DNA from 3 places in the Lederbergia ruris genome. Region 1 is predicted to be linked to each of the others. Evidence: riboswitches for the same ligand, from Rfam matches in the RefSeq annotation. Region 1 holds a riboswitch; each other region holds the start of a gene.
What was found. A riboswitch is a leader RNA that binds a small molecule or an ion and turns the genes downstream of it on or off. The one in region 1 is predicted to bind thiamine pyrophosphate.

Region 1 (5,533 bases):
ATAAGTTTACCGTAATGAAGGTAAAGCGATCTCGTGAATGGGGATGCGCCTTTTTTGTGCAGAGGTAGATTTTTGAATGCTTATATTGTGAAAAAAATGCGGAAATAAAAAGGGAAGTTAGAAAGCACCATCAAAAAATATTTTCACTTATGAAGTAAGATGAAACCTTACCAAATGGGTTTTCGTATACATTATAAAGGAATAAATGTATACCTTGAATGAAGTATCAAGAATCCTCTGGTAATCTCTGGAATTAATAGTAAAATGAACAATGTTGTCATAAACATCAATGAATAACGATTTAGAAAACAATGAGAGGGGTGAAAAGCTTATGGAAAGAAATATGACATTAAAAGATTGGATTATTACAATGATTTTGCTTGCACTTCCGATTGTAAATATTGTTATGCTGATTATATGGGCGGTAGATAAAGATGAGCCGCGTAATTTATTTGCTAAGGCTTATTTAATTGTCATGGCAGGAGCATTCGTACTTGTTATTATATTTTATATCATTATGCTAGTAATTATTTTTGCTTTTTCTGCCGCCTTTGCCTATTGAGAAGTCGTCAATCTGGCTTTAGACGAATAATCTGCTATAATAAAATATGAAAATCATACTATATGGAATGTAGGGGAACCGGTTATGCCGGTTGAGAGTGCATCCTTGAGATGCTGACCCTTAGAACCTGCCCTGGTTAAGACCAGCGAAGGGAACATGGATTCATTCATAATTAAATGATGAATGTTCTTTCAAGATGCCCAGGTTCAAACGAATTTGGGCATCTTTTTCATGTTTAGGGGTTGCATTTCTGGAAGAACATGGAGGGAAAAAAGATGAAAAAGTGGTTAGGTATTGCTTTAGTTATGGTTCTTTTGCTTGCTGGTTGTAGTGGAGCAACAGAAGAGAAAAGTGAGACAGGCGAGAAAAAGGTATCGATCGTGCTTGATTGGACACCGAATACCAATCATACGGGGCTATATGTAGCACGTGATAAAGGGTATTTTAAAGAAGAGGGCTTGGATGTCGAAATTATTCTGCCTGGTGAAGCGGGAGCGGACCAGTTAGTCGCATCGGGTAAATCTGAATTTGGCATTAGTGCCCAAGAAAGTTTAACGGAAGCAAGAGCCCAAGATATTCCGATTGTGTCGATTGGGGCAATTATTCAACATAATACTTCAGGTCTCGCCTCACCCGTTGAGAAAAATATTAAAAAGCCGAGTGATTTTGAAGGAAAGACATACGGCGGCTGGGGCGCACCAGTTGAGCAAGCGGTTCTGACTTCTTTGATGGATGCTGATGGCGGAGATTTCGATAAAGTTGATGTAGTCAATATGGGTGATACCGATTTCTTTACAGCCGTGCAAAGAGATATCGATTTTGCGTGGATTTATTATGCTTGGACTGGTGTAGAAGCGGAGTTGCGCGGGGATGATTTAAATATGATTTACCTTACGGATTACTCGGACAAGCTTGATTATTACACCCCAGTGATTTCCACGAGTGAGAAAATGATTGAGAAAGATCCCGATACGGTAAAAGCCTTTATGAAGGCTGTCTCAAAAGGGTACCAACTGGCAATCGATAATCCAGAGGAAGCAGCTGAGGTTTTGATCAAGGCGGAACCCGATCTTGATGAGGAACTTGTGCGCAAAAGCCAAGAATGGTTGGCAACTCGTTATCAAGATGATGCTGCGCGTTGGGGAGAGCAGAAGCAAGAAATTTGGCAGAACTATATGGATTGGATGTTAGAGAAAAAGGTCCTTGAAAAGGAAATCGATGTAAAACAAGCTTTCACCAATGAATTTTTACCCGAATAAGGAGGAAGAAAGATGGCGAATGCATTAGTAAGTATTCAAATTATCCCGAAATTAGCCAGTGGAGGGGATACTTATCCACTTGTGGATGAGGCGATCAAAGTCATTGCGGAATCAGGGGTCTCATACGAAGTTCATCCATTAGAAACAACGATGGAAGGTGATCTATCGTATATCATGCAAATCATTGAAAAAATGAATCAAAGAATGATTGAGTTAGGGAGTATCAGTATTATTTCTCAAGTAAAAATTGTCTATAAACCAGATGGGATTACGATGGGGTCGCTTACGGAGAAATATCGATAATGGGAGCGATTTGGAGGAAAGGGTGGAGACCGATGGCGGTTCTCCTCTTCCTACTTATGATCTGGGAGGGCGCTGTCCGACTTTTGAACACCCCTAGTTGGTTGTTGCCAGCTCCGAGTGCGATTTTACAGGAAGCCATAGCGGGATATGAGCGATTTCTTCCACATTTGCAATCAACGATTGGCTTAGCGGTGACAGGATTTTTACTTGGCTGTTCGATTGGGATTCTCGTTGCGGTCATTCTTCATTTGCTGCCGGGAACCCAAGAGGCGGTTTACCCGCTCTTAATTCTATCGCAAAACATCCCGATTATTGTATTAGCTCCCTTATTGGTCATCTGGTTTGGATTTGGTTGGCTTCCTAAGTTAATTATCATCACGCTTGTCTGCTTTTTCCCAGTCACCATTGCTGCCATGGGAGGATTCCGTCAAACTTCTCAAGAGATCAAACAATATATGTTAATGGCGGGGGCGACGCGACTGCAAATTTTCACGAAGTTAGAATGGCCACACTCTCTCCCAGCCTTATTTTCGGGCTTGAAAATATCAGCCACCTACAGTGTCATGGGTGCTGTGATTTCTGAATGGCTTGGTGCCAAAAAGGGAATTGGCGTTTATATGACGTTAGCTTCTTCCTCGTTCCGAACAGATCGAGTGTTTGTGGCGATTTTCCTGATTATGATTTTAAGTATGTTATTCTTTCTGTTGATCCAGCTTGCTGAAAAATGGCTGGTTCGCTGGACAAAAGAGGAGATGAAATAATGGGCACTCTTACGATCAATGGAGTATCCAAAAGCTTTCAAGAACGAAAAGTATTGGATCACATTCAATTTCAAGTGGAGGAAGGAGAGTTTGTGACGATCTTAGGACCTTCTGGTAGTGGGAAAAGTACATTATTTCAGTTAATTGGCGGACTTCTCGTACCAGAAGAAGGATCGATTATTTTAGATGGCCATGATATGACTGGAAAGCGTGGGGCGATTAGTTATATGCCACAACAGTCAGCTTTACTTCCATGGAGAACGGTTTTACAAAATGTCTTACTTGGTCAAGAGCTGCAAGGAAAGAAAGATGAGAAAAAGGCAAGAGAGATGATTAAGAAGGCGGGGTTGGCTGGTTATGAAGAGGCCCTGCCTGGTGCTTTGTCCGGAGGGATGAAACAAAGGGTGGCTTTTATCCGTGCTTTATTAAGTCCGCAATCCTTGATCTGCCTCGATGAGCCTTTTTCCGCTTTAGATGATTTTACCCGCGAAGAAATGCATGAATGGTTATTATCAATCTGGTCCGCTTACCGTAGGACGATTCTATTTGTTACCCATAACATCGATGAGGCACTGTTTTTGTCAGATCGTATTCTCGTGCTATCCACGAACCCGGCCCAAGTTGTTCATGAGCTATCGGTACCTTTCGTAAGGCCACGTCACCATGAACTACTATTAACGGAGGAATTTTTAGAAAAAAAGCGAGAACTGACGAGTTTTCTAAGAGGATAATGGCTTTATAGAACCGTTTAAACCTTATGAAAGCCAAAAGCGGGCATATAGCAGGCTTTATAGTACCCGAAAGACTGTTCAACGGTCGTAAGTGGTAACATAGGAGTCTTCATATTACCCGAAAATCTGATTAATGATCAAAAGTGGAAACATAGGGTTCTTCATAGTACCCGAAAAGCTGTTCATTAATTAAAGGTGGTCATATAAAGGGAGTTATAATACCCAAACAGTTATTATTCATTAAAAGCGGTAATATAGAAAGCTTTATAATACCTGATAATCGTTCATCAATTAAAACCGGTAATATAAATGTTCGAAGACTATTCACAGGTTTAAACGGTTTTCGATAAACTGGTGCTTTTTTGGAAGAAATGTAAAAGGAGGAGGGCAAAATGAATAGACAAGTGATTGATGCCCATCTTCATTTGGATCACTACAAAGAGAATGAAATCGAGCAAATCATCCGTGATTTGTCGATAGAAAGCTATCCAGCACTTATCTCTGTGTCCTATCATTTACAATCTTGTAAGCAAAATCTATCCTTGGCTAGAAAACATTCTCAAGTAAAACCAGCTTTTGGTTTCCATCCGGAGCAGAAATTGCCAACAGAGCAAGAACAGCAGTCATTATTTCAATGGATGGAAGAACATGTGGAAGATATGGTCGCAGTTGGGGAAATTGGCCTGCCTTATTACACACGTAAGGAAGCGCCTGCCTTGAAAATCGAGGGGTATATTTCATTATTGGAGCAATTTTTAGTGTTTGCAAAAAAGTGGAACAAACCCGTTGTTCTTCATGCCGTTTATGAAGATGCTGATCTTGTATGTGATCTATTAGAACAACACCATATACGCAATGCACATTTTCATTGGTTTAAAGGAGCTGATCCAACCATTGAGCGCATGATTCGACATGGTTATTTGATTTCTGTCACTCCTGATGTCGTGTATGAACCGGAAATCCAAGCGTTAGTGAAAAAGTATCCATTAGAAAAAATAATGGTCGAAACAGATGGACCTTGGCCATTCGAAGGTCCATTCAAGGGCATGATGACACATCCTCGCATGATTCATGAGTCCATTAAGGTGATTGCGGAAATAAAAAACGAGGACCTAGAGGGGGTTTACCAACAACTCTACCAAAACACGATAAATTTCTATAAATTGTACTAAAATGTTTCGTTGCACCTCCCATAAGGAAAAAGAGAACTAAACCAAGGGAGGGAAAGAAGATGAAGCATCAACCAACACAAGATAAAATTAATCGTGATAAAGTACTGAAGGAACGGAATGATCGTGACAAAGCATTTTATCAGGATCCAGAAAAACAAGCCCAACGTGATCAATTGGTGATGCCGATTGACGATATCTCGGATGACCTCGTTGAAAAACGCGAAAAAAATGAACAGGATAAAAGAGGAACTTTTGGAGAAAATGATGGATAAGTTTAAAGTCTAGGATTTCACTAGAGGGATGGAGATGGAATGAATCTTCATCCCCTTTTCGAGTAAATTATGCAGGTAAATCTCTTTATATAACAATCGTTGCCCCTCTGTATAAAGGCGAAGTATACATCAAGCCACAGGATGTAAATCAGAAAGGTGTGGCGATTTTCGTCACCATCCTAATTCTTCCCTCTTACTAAATAAAAATGATATCCTTGATAAGGAGTTATTCTCATCTAACATCAATGCTCAAACAGAAAAGGATAGGTGCATGCAGAATGAGAAATTCAACGTCAAAATTTTCCCGAGTTTGGGACTATATTATGGTCGTTTTTGGCGCCACATTAGTGGGACTAGCTTATAATATATTTTTACTTCCAGCGAAGATTGCGGCTGGAGGGATTTCAGGTGTTAGCACCTTATTCTATGAAGCCTTTCAATGGAATCCTGCGCTAGTGCAAGCGGCAATTAAT
Region 2 (5,533 bases), on a different contig from region 1:
GAAAGAAAATGAAGTTTTACAATTTGAGGACATAGTTGCTTATGCTAAGGATAACGATGAAGGAAATATTTATGAGTTTAAGAATGAGGATGGCAAAGTTACTGTTTATGTTGCAGATACTGGAGAGGTAATGATTCATGAACAAAGTATTGTACCAACCTTAGATTTAAATGATAATAATACACTTGCAGCCTGGAAAACAACAAAAACCGAAAGAAGTAATGGAGTTGCTGTTAATGCAGTTGGAAAGACCATGTTTACATATTGGGCCTCAGGTAATTTTGAATACAATGGAAAAAGCGCAAGACATCTTAATAACGATGGAAATATTGAAAGGAAATTGTGGGGTTCTTCTTTAGTTATTGAGAAAAAAGCCGAGGGGGCAAAACGTACTGTTGCAGTGGGAAGTTACAAGTATCCAGAAGTGTATTCACGTGTATACTTCGAAGCAACATTTGGAATCAGATGGCTGGGAGTTACAATGAAAAGTGGTACATTTGAAGCTTATGTTGGTGGGACTTATGCAGGGAGCGTATATGGAGGATTAAGGGCTATATAAGTTTAAAAAATAATCATTATAGTGAGATTGTTTTAGAGTTTTTTTCTACAAACAAAAATCGAGTAGGAGAGGGTGATTAACCCTCGACCTCTCACACCACTTATCCCGACTTCTAAATTATTCCGACTTTATAAGTTAGCCATTAAAACCAAAAGGTCTTTATACGTTTTTGATGACTCATAGCTTAAAAGGTCGGAATAATTATTTTTATAATAAACCATAAAGACTTTTGATTAATTCATCATCATTCTGCCATAAAGTAACTTTCTGATTCTGTGACAGTGGATTTAGGCTACTTGTTGCTTTTTCTATAGCATCCCGTTTCATTTGTGTATCCGTATATGAATAAATCTTAATTGTTTCCAACTGTGCATCCCCCGACCATTCCGATAAGAGTACAAGCGGCATTCCACCGCGGTAAAGATACATTGCTCTGGAATGACAAAATATCTGACGGAGATCGTTCTTGTCACATGCTTTTGGCACGAAAAGGACTGGTTAGAAACGTATTTCAAGCAGTCCTTCAGCCCTAAAATAAGTATGAAGTTTTCTAAGTACCGTTACCACATAACCCATACTTTTTTGACGATAGTCAAACATGTCAACAATGAAACTGCGAATATCTGTTGGTAACACACTCTTTATAGAATGGTGTCCCTGTGTGAACAAAAATAGGAAGTACCTCTCGATAATGGATTTATATATCTTTTTTGTTTATAAAGACTTTCCATTCAAAACTACCAGTTTTGTACAACCTATTAAGGACTTCGAGACCTCATATACGCCAACGAAAGGTCTTTCGTGATATATTACCATTTAAAAATAGTTCCATTAAACCCAGGCTTGCCCTTATTCTTTTTAACCTTTTTATACGCTCTGTTTTGGTTGTCACGGTTAATGGCTTCCCAAACCAGTTCCGTCATTCTCCTATCTCTTCTTCCAAGTTCGCCCTAAAGCATACTACACGTTTCCTTCATATTTTCAGATTCCATCCTATCTTTTGGAAAACAGCCGTCTTTAGATGTTGTCTGTGGTTGCCGCATGCCTTATACCTCCTTTGGTTCCAAGATTCCTATTGTTCGATCCTTCGTTTGGTAGACTACTATAACCTCTGCTGACTTCTTACAATTCACAATATCATCACTGATATCGTTGTTCCTTTAAGGAATTCCTCCTCTTTTCAGTAACCCTTGTAAGAGCTCCCTGGGGAAGAGCTATAACCTTCCACCATGTAACTGCTGTATTTACTGTATGAAATTCGTGCAGTATTGGACTTTGTTTTGTTCGGCAAACTCGGCCATTCCAATTCAGCCTTGTATACATTTTCTATTCGTCAGTTTGGGATTTTGCCTTCGGCTTCCTTCAGATTCCACCTCGCGATGGACATCCATGCCGTCAGCTAACATTTCCTAATGTCAAGCCTGTAGTGGACTTTCACCACCAAGTTATAGCCCATGCTGGGCGCACCGACAAAAAATGCACCTCTTATTTGAGATGCATTTTGACGTTTTTAACCGAGTAATTTTGCTGTTAAAGCTTTAGCCTTTACAATATCCTTTGTACCATGTACCAAGATGCGTCCATCTTTAAAGAGTACCATGCGATGGTCAAGATATTGGCAAGCAATTAAATGTTCATTATAGATAAGTTTGCTAACAACTGACTGAATGGCAGTAGCTAGGGGCCTTAATTCTAGTTTTCTCATATGCGGAATCGTTAATTGTACCGTATCACGACCGCATAATACCGCAGCCCTCGTTTGACGATCGTCTGATAAGAAAGGATAGGTAGCCTGATCACAACAGCTTGGACAATTTGGACGCTTAAGTGTCGTCACATTAATTGCTGCATGTTCCCCTGTCCAGAGGTCAAACGATTTTAGCTTCAAATCTACTTCTGCTCCCACAATATATTGAAATACATTGGTAACTTGATGGGCGGCAACCACCTGAACAATCGGACTTATGACCCCTGATGTGTCACATGTGAGCGTATGGGGAGGAAGCGCATCTAGTAAACAGTGCAGACAAGGTTGATCCCCAAATCCAATCGGATAAATCATTCCATAACTCGCCACAATCGCCCCCATGAAAAAAGGGATATCTGCTTTTCTTGTTGCATCATTCACTAACAGTCTTGTCTCAATATTGTCGGTAGCATCGACAACTAACGTTTTTCCCTCTACTAGCTTCTCTACATTTTTAGCTGTCACATCCGCAATAAACGTTTCGACCTCTATCATGCTATTGATCTCACTTATTCGTTTCTTTGCGGCAACCGCTTTGGGTAGTTGATCTAGGACATCCTGTTCTTTATACAGTTGCTGCCTCTGAAGATTACTCCAATCTAAAATATCTCGATCGACAATGGTTAATTTTCCGACGCCAGCTCGAGCAAGCATTTCGGAATTCGCCGATCCAAGTGCCCCAGCTCCAATAATTAAAACATGAGCATCTTGGATTTTCTTTTGTCCTTCCTCTCCAATCGGTTGGAATAATTGCTGTTTTTCATAGCGACTATTCATGTAGGGAGTAATCCCTCCATCGGACTACTGGCTATCCCATAATCACGTTCCTCGATTCTGCCGGCTTCATATCCAATACGGCCCGCCTTAATGGCTAAATTCATCGCTTCCGCCATTTTCACAGGATCTTTCGCACCGGATACGGCTGTATTTAGTAAAACTGCATCCGCACCAAGCTCCATGGCATAGCATGCGTCCTTTGGTGATCCAATGCCTGCATCAATGATAACTGGTACTTGAGCTTGCTCTATAATTAGTTGCAAATTCAACGGATTCAAAATGCCTTTTCCCGAACCAATCGGGGATGCTCCCGGCATAATAGCATGAACTCCTAGCTCCTCTATTCTTTTAGCAAGAACGACATCATCCGAAGTATAGGTTAAAACGGTAAACCCTTCTTCAAGAAGCATTTCCGATGCCCTTAATGTTTCGACTGGATCGGGTAAAAGTGATTTTTCACAGCCAATGATTTCAACCTTTACCATATCGCATAAGCCAGAAGCCTTCGCTAATTTAGCCGTTCTCACCGCTTCTTCTGCTGTTTTCGCACCTGCCGTGTTTGGGAGAAGAGTGTATTGGGACAAGTCCAGCATTTCTAAAAAATTAGGTTGGGACGGTTCAAACACATTCATTCTTCTTAATGCGAAAGTTAAGATTTCCGCCTCAGAAACTTTAACAGCCTCTTTTTGTATTGCAAATGATGGATATTTTCCTGTACCTAATAAAAGTCTGGATGTAAAACTTTTTTCTCCTATTTTTAGTGAACTCATCTTCATCCTCCTCCTACAAAATGGATCATTTCTATTTCATCCCGCTCATGAATCGCACGTTGATATTCCTCTTTGGGAACAATTTCCCGATTGACTTCCACAATTACAACCCTTTCAGACAGTGTCAAATGTTCTAGAAGTTGTTGGACACTCTGGATGTTTTTTGGCAGTTGATAAGATTGTCCATTTAAAATAATCTCCATCCAAGATTCATTTCCTTTCATCAACTATTAATTTAGCGCTTGACAGGCATGATAATATTGTTCTGCCATTCTTGCAGGCTCGTGTGCTTCAAATATTGTCGACATGACCGCAAATCCTTTAATACCTAGTTTGGCTAAAGTTTGCAGATGTTCAGGCTTGATTCCGCCAATCGCATATACATCGATTGGTACTTGATCAGTGATCGCCTTAAGCGTTTGAACTCCTCGGGCTGGAACTCCTGGCTTGCAGTTTGTTGGGAACACATGACCATACAGCAGCCAATCAGCTGCAGAATGGCTTGCCTCGAAAGCCTCTTGTTCAGAATGAATCGATTTTCCAATTTGAAGATGTGGAAAATTATTTTTTACTTCTTGAACATCTAAACCATGACCCGGTAACTGCACCTTGGGAATATCCATCACAACCGCAACATCTACCCGATCATTGACCACTAACTTCTCTCTTTGTACTCCAGCTGCGATGACATGTTCAAGCAAGCGGATTTGTTCTCGAACTGTTTTCGATCGCTCTCTAATGATAAAGAAATCAACATACGGATCCATTTCAATCATATGTTGAGCTAAGGTATTAACATCCAAGCAGTCATTCGTGACAACCAATCTCTTCAATACAACCCTCCTTAACAATACAAAAACCACTTTCCAACAGTAGGGAAAGTGGTAGATGAAAAGCCCCGCTTACTCAGCAAAAGGCTGATCCATGACGGGTTGTTCGCTATTCCACACTTCCCTACGCAGGCACCAACCTGTTCAGGTTATAAGGGTATCAGAGTTCCACTCTTCTCTCAGTCCTTTTCAAGGATTCCCCTAGTGATTTTTTATATGAAATTATGATACTCACCAATATACTAGCATAAAGAATAACTAAATGTAAGGGGTTCAATATAGAGCCATTAATATGATACTTATTTTCTATCCCCCTCAAGAATTGATTTATTCAAACGTTTGTTCGATTACCAGTCTTTCTTCCAGATGTCACCGTTTATTTTAGATAAATAAATATAATATTGCTTCTAATTCATTTCCACTCCTGCCGGATTGGCATCGACAATCCATTTCGTATAATCGGTTATGATTCCATCTACTCCCAGGTTAAGGGCCTTCTGCATTTTTCTTGGATCGCGAATGGTCCAAGCCATTACCTTTTTATCTCTTTTATGAATTTCTTCCACATCTCTTGGTCGTAAGTAGTGAATGTTATAATTCACATAGGTTGCATAATCGGCAATGTCATCTAATTGTTGACTTGAAAGTGGATGCTCAGCTCTTGAAACAAGTACGGCCACTGGAATTTTCGGGAGTAACTCGTGCATTTTCTTCATCGATTCAAAATTCATAGATTGGATGATTACATTATTTGTATTATTATATTGCTCAATAAGTTCGGCAAGGATTTCCTCAATCCCTGCATTGGCTTCTGGCTCCTTAATTTCAATAATAATCCCAATTTGGTGGA
Region 3 (5,533 bases), on a different contig from region 1:
AAATAGATACATATGCCACAAAAGCGAGCCAGTTCAATCATGGGACTGGTGATTATACAAAGAAACAACTCAACGAGCGTTGGAACAACATCCTAGGTTTTCCAGTCCAACGTGATATATACAGCGCTTTCCTTATTAGGAACACCAAAGATAGCCTAGATACCGTTGATGTGGGTCTTTGCAACACACAATGGGATGATTTTTTAGAACTGCACAATCGTGAGATTGCACGAATTCAACAATCATCAAGCAAGACACTCTACTGGTTTGTGAAGCCAGACAAAACGAAAAGGCTGCCGTAGCAGCCTAGGAATACAAAATCAAATTAGGTTGTCGCTTGGACTGACTGGCACCAAGAGAGTTCTCCTTAAACTCAAGTATGCGATAGTGAAGTCGATGTACGGTCTCTTTTGAGGCTAGGCATGTGTAAGCGAGCTATACGCCACGCGCTATCGTGAAAGACTTGCTAAATTCATCCAGTGCTTAGGATGCAAACTCAATCGCAAGGTTGATAAGGTACCTTTGAGAAGATGAAACGCTTGTATTCTTCGCGGCATACAGGCTGCAAGCCACCTGCTGTCTAGGTCGTGGGAACCCCACGTCTTTAGGCGTGGGAGCCGTCAGTTACGTATCAATTAGTGATTGTCACGAAGAATCGGCATACCTTTATTACAACGGAAATGATGAGGAAGTTTAAGCAGTTGGCCAATTTTCATTTCGAAAGGTGGGGATGCGAGGCTTTAGAAGTAAATGGAGAAGAAGATCACCTCTCTATTGTTTTTTCAGCAACACCCCAAGTTCAGCTATCACAGATGATTAATCACTTTAAGTTAGAAACGACGAAATCATGGAAACGAACTACGATTCACCATGATGCTGGTTTTTCACTCTGGAGTTCAGGATATATGCTAACAACTATAGGGAAGATTGGACATAATACTGTTCTTGAATATATTGTCGATCAAGGAAGAAAGGAAAATCCTTTAAACCATTGATTTAGAAAACCAGGCTCTTCAATTAGAAGATGCCTGGTTTTCTAGCTTTTCCCTTACCTCATCTGGGAGCTCTTCCCATAATACCTCTTCCCAAGTTTTGATATATTTTCCTTTCGAATCGACTCGGAGAAAAGCTAAATCCCGCAATTCCCCTCCAGCATAGAAGGTGACCGTTCGTTCTTTTCCCGATTCATCAAAACCGGAAAGCGTATAATCAAACCCGCCTGGAGAACGCGGGGTGCCTTTTTCCGTTATTTGAACGTAAATATCTTTCCTCGGAACAAGAGGATTAAATCGATCCGTAACCTCATTATGAAAAATGAGAGAGGCGGCCACCAAACTCCCAACGAGTATGAATATAGTAAGTAAACCAATGAGCCAGCTTTTCATTCGCTCCCTTCCTTTCTCCTTGTTTATTGCTAAGTTTAGCAAGGAGTTTCACAGAGAGCGATCTAGATTACTTACACATAAATTACATTTTTGTAAGGATTATAAGATTTCATACTTAGATCAGGGTTGAACTACTGGCGTTTGTTCAGATAGCCACTTTTCCTCCTGATAAGCCATCTCCCAAAAAGCTAGCTCATACTCTTTAGCGATGACAAACTGTTCTTTAATTTTCTCCTTTTCTGCCACGGTAGCAGTGGCAACGATATGATTCAATAAGTCGATTTGCTCTTGTGTGGAGGATTGGAACCATTCACTAGCATAGGTTTCAATCCATTTTTGGTAGATCGGCTCTTTGGGTGTCGCATGTTCGTATGTTTTTCCAATATCTGCATAAAGCCAATAGCAAGGTAGCATTGCAGCAATCGTTTGGGCAAAGCTGCCAGAAAGAGCGGCTCGATACAAATGGGATGTATAGGCATAGGCAGTTGGCGCTGGACGGAAGTTTTCCATTTCATCTTCTGTAATATTCAAGATTTTGGCGTGTTCCTCGTGAACGGTTAGCTCTGCCTGGGCCGTTAACTGGGCTTTTTTAGCCAATAATGCCGTATGGCTAAAGTCATCAGCCTGTGCAGCAGCCAGCGCGTGGACTTTTCCGTAATGTTTTAAGTAGTAAATATCCTGGAGAATGTAATATTTAAATTTTTCTAAAGGTAAATCTCCTTGGACGATCCCTAATACGAAGGGATGCTTCAAACTAAGCTCCCAGCTGTGTTCAGTAGCTTGTCTTAATTCCTCTGTAAAATGCATAAAAAAATCCTCCTCTAATTCATCATCGTTTCCGACTGACGGGAGAAGGGTGGTGTTTTTTCCCGAAAAGAATGCTCTGCGCTCGTAGCAAAACAAAGGGGCCTCTCAGGATAAAAATTTTCCACTTCCCTCCGCTGGTATTAACCAGTTCAGGTTCTAAGGGTCCTAAAGAATTCTTTAATCTCAGCCGCAATGGCTCCCCTAGCAGAAACAAATGATTTGATTTTTTGAAAAACTCATATCGATCTTAACATAATAAACCAGAATGTCAAATACTGGCAGAGACCGTGTGTAAAATAGCGTATGCCTTCCTGCTCATTCTGTATCTAGTAACCGGAGGCAGCAGAGGAAAGAATAAGTACAATCCAGAATCCTATTTTATATACAAACGTTAAGGTCCCTAAAATAATTCCTGTGATTGCAAATCCCTTTTTCACCGGGTTCCGCATACCGATAAATCCAAAGATGATAGCCAGTAGCCATAAAGGTAATGTAAACCAACCAATAAAAGGAATGACACCCAGAATAATACCAATAATTCCTAGTACCATTGCAGCTGTTGCAAGGCCGTTTGTTTCTTCTTTTTGAATAATTATTTTTTCTGTATTGTCCATAAACAACACTCCACTTCTCATAAATAAGTAAATTAAAAATACCATCCTTATCATAAGGTGTATTTCAGAATATTTCAATAGAATCAGAGAGATTAATAGTATAAATATCCTGGATAATATGTTTTGGTTTATATAAACCAACAATCGTCCAACAGCATGGAAATGGTTTGACTAAAGAAAAAAGGGGATATAGATGAGTATGGGAAGTAGAGGAGGGTTCGAATGTTAAGTGACAGGGAATGTGAGCAATTAGCCCTTGAAGTCGTTGAATACATGAATAATGAAAAGTTTAACGAAGTGAATGATCTTTTAAAAGAGAAGCATCCCTATAATTTAAGTGTGATCTTTCAAAGCTTACCAGAAAAATATAGAGCCCCATTTCTAGAGCATCTAGAGGATTCGATGATCGCAAGTATTATGAAGAAACTCAGTACAATGCAACAAATGGAAGCTTTGGGGAAAATTGGACCTGAGAAGGCTAACAAGATACTAACGCTGCTCGACGGAGATATTCTAGCCCATCTGTTAAAAGTATATCCAGATGCTCATTTAAAACGTTATTTATCAGGACTGGGAACAGAACAATCAGCTTTTATTCAGAAAAAACTAGGATATCCAGATGGGACTGCGGGGCGTTTAATGAGTAATCAATATATTGCTTTGCAAGAATCTCTAAATGTAGAAGAGGCAATCCTTAAAGCACGGGAATTAGCTTTTTACTCGGAAAGTTTACATTATATTTACTTGCTTAATGAAAACAAACAATTGACAGGTATCATTGCTTATAGAGATTTGGTTATAGCTGCACAAGATGAAAAGCTAAAAGACATTATGAATAGACAAATGATTTGTGTATCAGCTCTTACGAAACGAGCGGAACTTGCTCGGTTACTACAAAGGTATGATTTAAGTGCTTTACCCGTATTGGATGAGGAAAGTCGGCTTATTGGCGTCATCAAATTTGAAGATATTGTCAAGGTGCTCATTCATGAAGCAAGTGAGGACTACGGCAAGTTTTCAACGGCTAGTAAAGAAATTGATTTTCAGACTAAGCCATTAACAGCAACTCTTCGGCGATTGCCTTGGTTAGTTGCTCTTTTATTTATTGGGCTTGTTTCTGGAAGTATTATTGCGAAATTTGAAGGAACGTTAGAACAGGTCGTGGCGCTTGCCTTTTTTATGCCTCTTATTGCCGGAATGACAGGAAATACTGGTACACAATCACTGGCTGTTGTTGTAAGAGGTCTAGCTGAGCAAGAGGTTGGATTGAAAAAGGCGGCCAAGTTACTTTTACGAGAAGCATGGGCTGGAGTATTAATAGGAATCATTTGCGGGCTATCGATCGCGGTGATTGCTTATATATGGCAAGGAAATATATATCTTGGCATTGTTGTAGGAGGATCATTGTTACTAACTTTAATTATTGGCACCTTGGCTGGGACGATTATTCCCCTCCTATTATACAAATTTGGAATAGATCCAGCGGTTGCCTCAGGCCCATTAATTACCACGATTAACGATATCTTCTCTTTATTTATTTTTCCATTGCTTCTTTCTTTTTGGATAAACTAGTATAGTCCGGATGGAGCGCAAGTGTTTTCAATCCTGTATTTATCCCCTCTATTTTTTGCCGTAATGCTTTTTGTAAACAATCGTCGCTAACATAGTTAACAAGAGCCTTCCTCTTTAGTAAAAAGGGGAAGGCTCTCCTCAATGTCATTTCAAAACCTTATTCTTTATCCTTTAGGGGTGTGGCATAAAGGATATAACGATCAGGCGCATTTCCTATATAATGGAAAGGATAACAGGTCGTAACCGTGAGCATTTCTTCTTGGTATTCCTCGGGGTTGATCACAGTAAGGTCGTCTTCCGGAACAATCTCTGAATCTTGAATCGTATACTCAAATGAACCATAGGGCATTTCAACAATAAAGCTGTCCCCAATTTCTAATTCGCCAAATTGGCGGAACACGGTATCCCGATGACCGGATAACACGATTTGGCTTTCCTGTCCAGGGTAAGCTGTCCCCGGATAATGACCAACACCACGTTGTAACTCATCTTCTTCAACCCCCGCTACAATCGGCAATTCTCTGTCTAAAGAAGGGATTTTTAAAATTCCAATGACATCACCTTGATCTGCATGGAATTCAACAGCCTCTGTTTCATTGGCTTGTGAATTCTGTTGTTTTTGACTGGATGATGTAACCTTTTCTTTTGCTTCCTGAATCGCCTTTGCTTGTAATCGATCGGCTTGCCATATCTGCCAAACACTAAAAAGAATTAAAAAGCCACCCCCTACAATGAGCAGGAGAGGAAAGATTTTTTTCATCTCATGATCTTCCTTTCCACTTGAAATACAAATTGGTAAGAACAATATGATAAGTAATTATTTATATTATACCTGTTTATCGCCCTATTTGGGAGTGTAATTCCCCTATTATTTAACTTTTCAGAGATATTGGAAGAAAATGAAACCGGGGTCCTGTATATGCTTCACCAAGAAGGAAAGCCCTTAGTAGATAAGGATTTTAGAAATTAGTAAACCACTTGACATTTTTGCATGCCGTTTTTAATACATTTCTTGATAGGGGTGATGAAAAGTGGCGAGAGTAAAGTACAGAGATAGTGACATTGATTTAATTGCACGGATGATGCGGGCAGAGGCTGAGGGCGAAGGGCGACTAGGGATGCTTATGGTTGGAAATGTCATTGTCAATCGAACGG

Region 2: it holds a riboswitch for thiamine pyrophosphate, as region 1 does, so the genes downstream of both, KI363_RS02880 (thiamine phosphate synthase) here and KI363_RS06405 (ABC transporter substrate-binding protein) in region 1, are expected to answer to the same signal.
Region 3: it holds a riboswitch for thiamine pyrophosphate, as region 1 does, so the genes downstream of both, tenA (thiaminase II) here and KI363_RS06405 (ABC transporter substrate-binding protein) in region 1, are expected to answer to the same signal.

Annotation. Positions count from the first base shown of each region.
Region 1 covers NZ_BORB01000008.1:92,843-98,375, forward strand. Annotated here, with positions in the region: gene KI363_RS06400 (hypothetical protein) at 332-562, shown strand; TPP riboswitch at 624-733, shown strand; gene KI363_RS06405 (ABC transporter substrate-binding protein) at 838-1,821, shown strand; gene KI363_RS06410 (thiamine-binding protein) at 1,834-2,124, shown strand; gene KI363_RS06415 (ABC transporter permease) at 2,124-2,885, shown strand; gene KI363_RS06420 (ABC transporter ATP-binding protein) at 2,885-3,616, shown strand; gene KI363_RS06425 (TatD family hydrolase) at 4,009-4,788, shown strand; gene KI363_RS06430 (hypothetical protein) at 4,848-5,060, shown strand; gene KI363_RS06435 (YitT family protein) at 5,339-5,533, shown strand, end outside.
Region 2 covers NZ_BORB01000003.1:94,578-100,110, reverse strand. Annotated here, with positions in the region: gene KI363_RS02905 (hypothetical protein) at 1-559, shown strand, start outside; gene KI363_RS02900 (hypothetical protein) at 767-967, opposite strand; gene KI363_RS02895 (ThiF family adenylyltransferase) at 2,070-3,083, opposite strand; gene KI363_RS02890 (thiazole synthase) at 3,080-3,853, opposite strand; gene thiS (sulfur carrier protein ThiS) at 3,856-4,056, opposite strand; gene KI363_RS02880 (thiamine phosphate synthase) at 4,084-4,686, opposite strand; TPP riboswitch at 4,788-4,896, opposite strand; gene KI363_RS02875 (glycerophosphodiester phosphodiesterase) at 5,091-5,533, opposite strand, start outside.
Region 3 covers NZ_BORB01000034.1:29,994-35,526, reverse strand. Annotated here, with positions in the region: gene KI363_RS16595 (hypothetical protein) at 1-302, shown strand, start outside; partial or broken gene tnpA (IS200/IS605 family transposase) at 633-995, shown strand; gene KI363_RS16585 (YxeA family protein) at 1,014-1,385, opposite strand; gene tenA (thiaminase II) at 1,506-2,192, opposite strand; TPP riboswitch at 2,302-2,405, opposite strand; gene KI363_RS16575 (hypothetical protein) at 2,519-2,806, opposite strand; gene mgtE (magnesium transporter) at 3,029-4,378, shown strand; gene srtD (class D sortase, LPxTATN-specific) at 4,536-5,138, opposite strand; gene KI363_RS16560 (cell wall hydrolase) at 5,410-5,533, shown strand, end outside.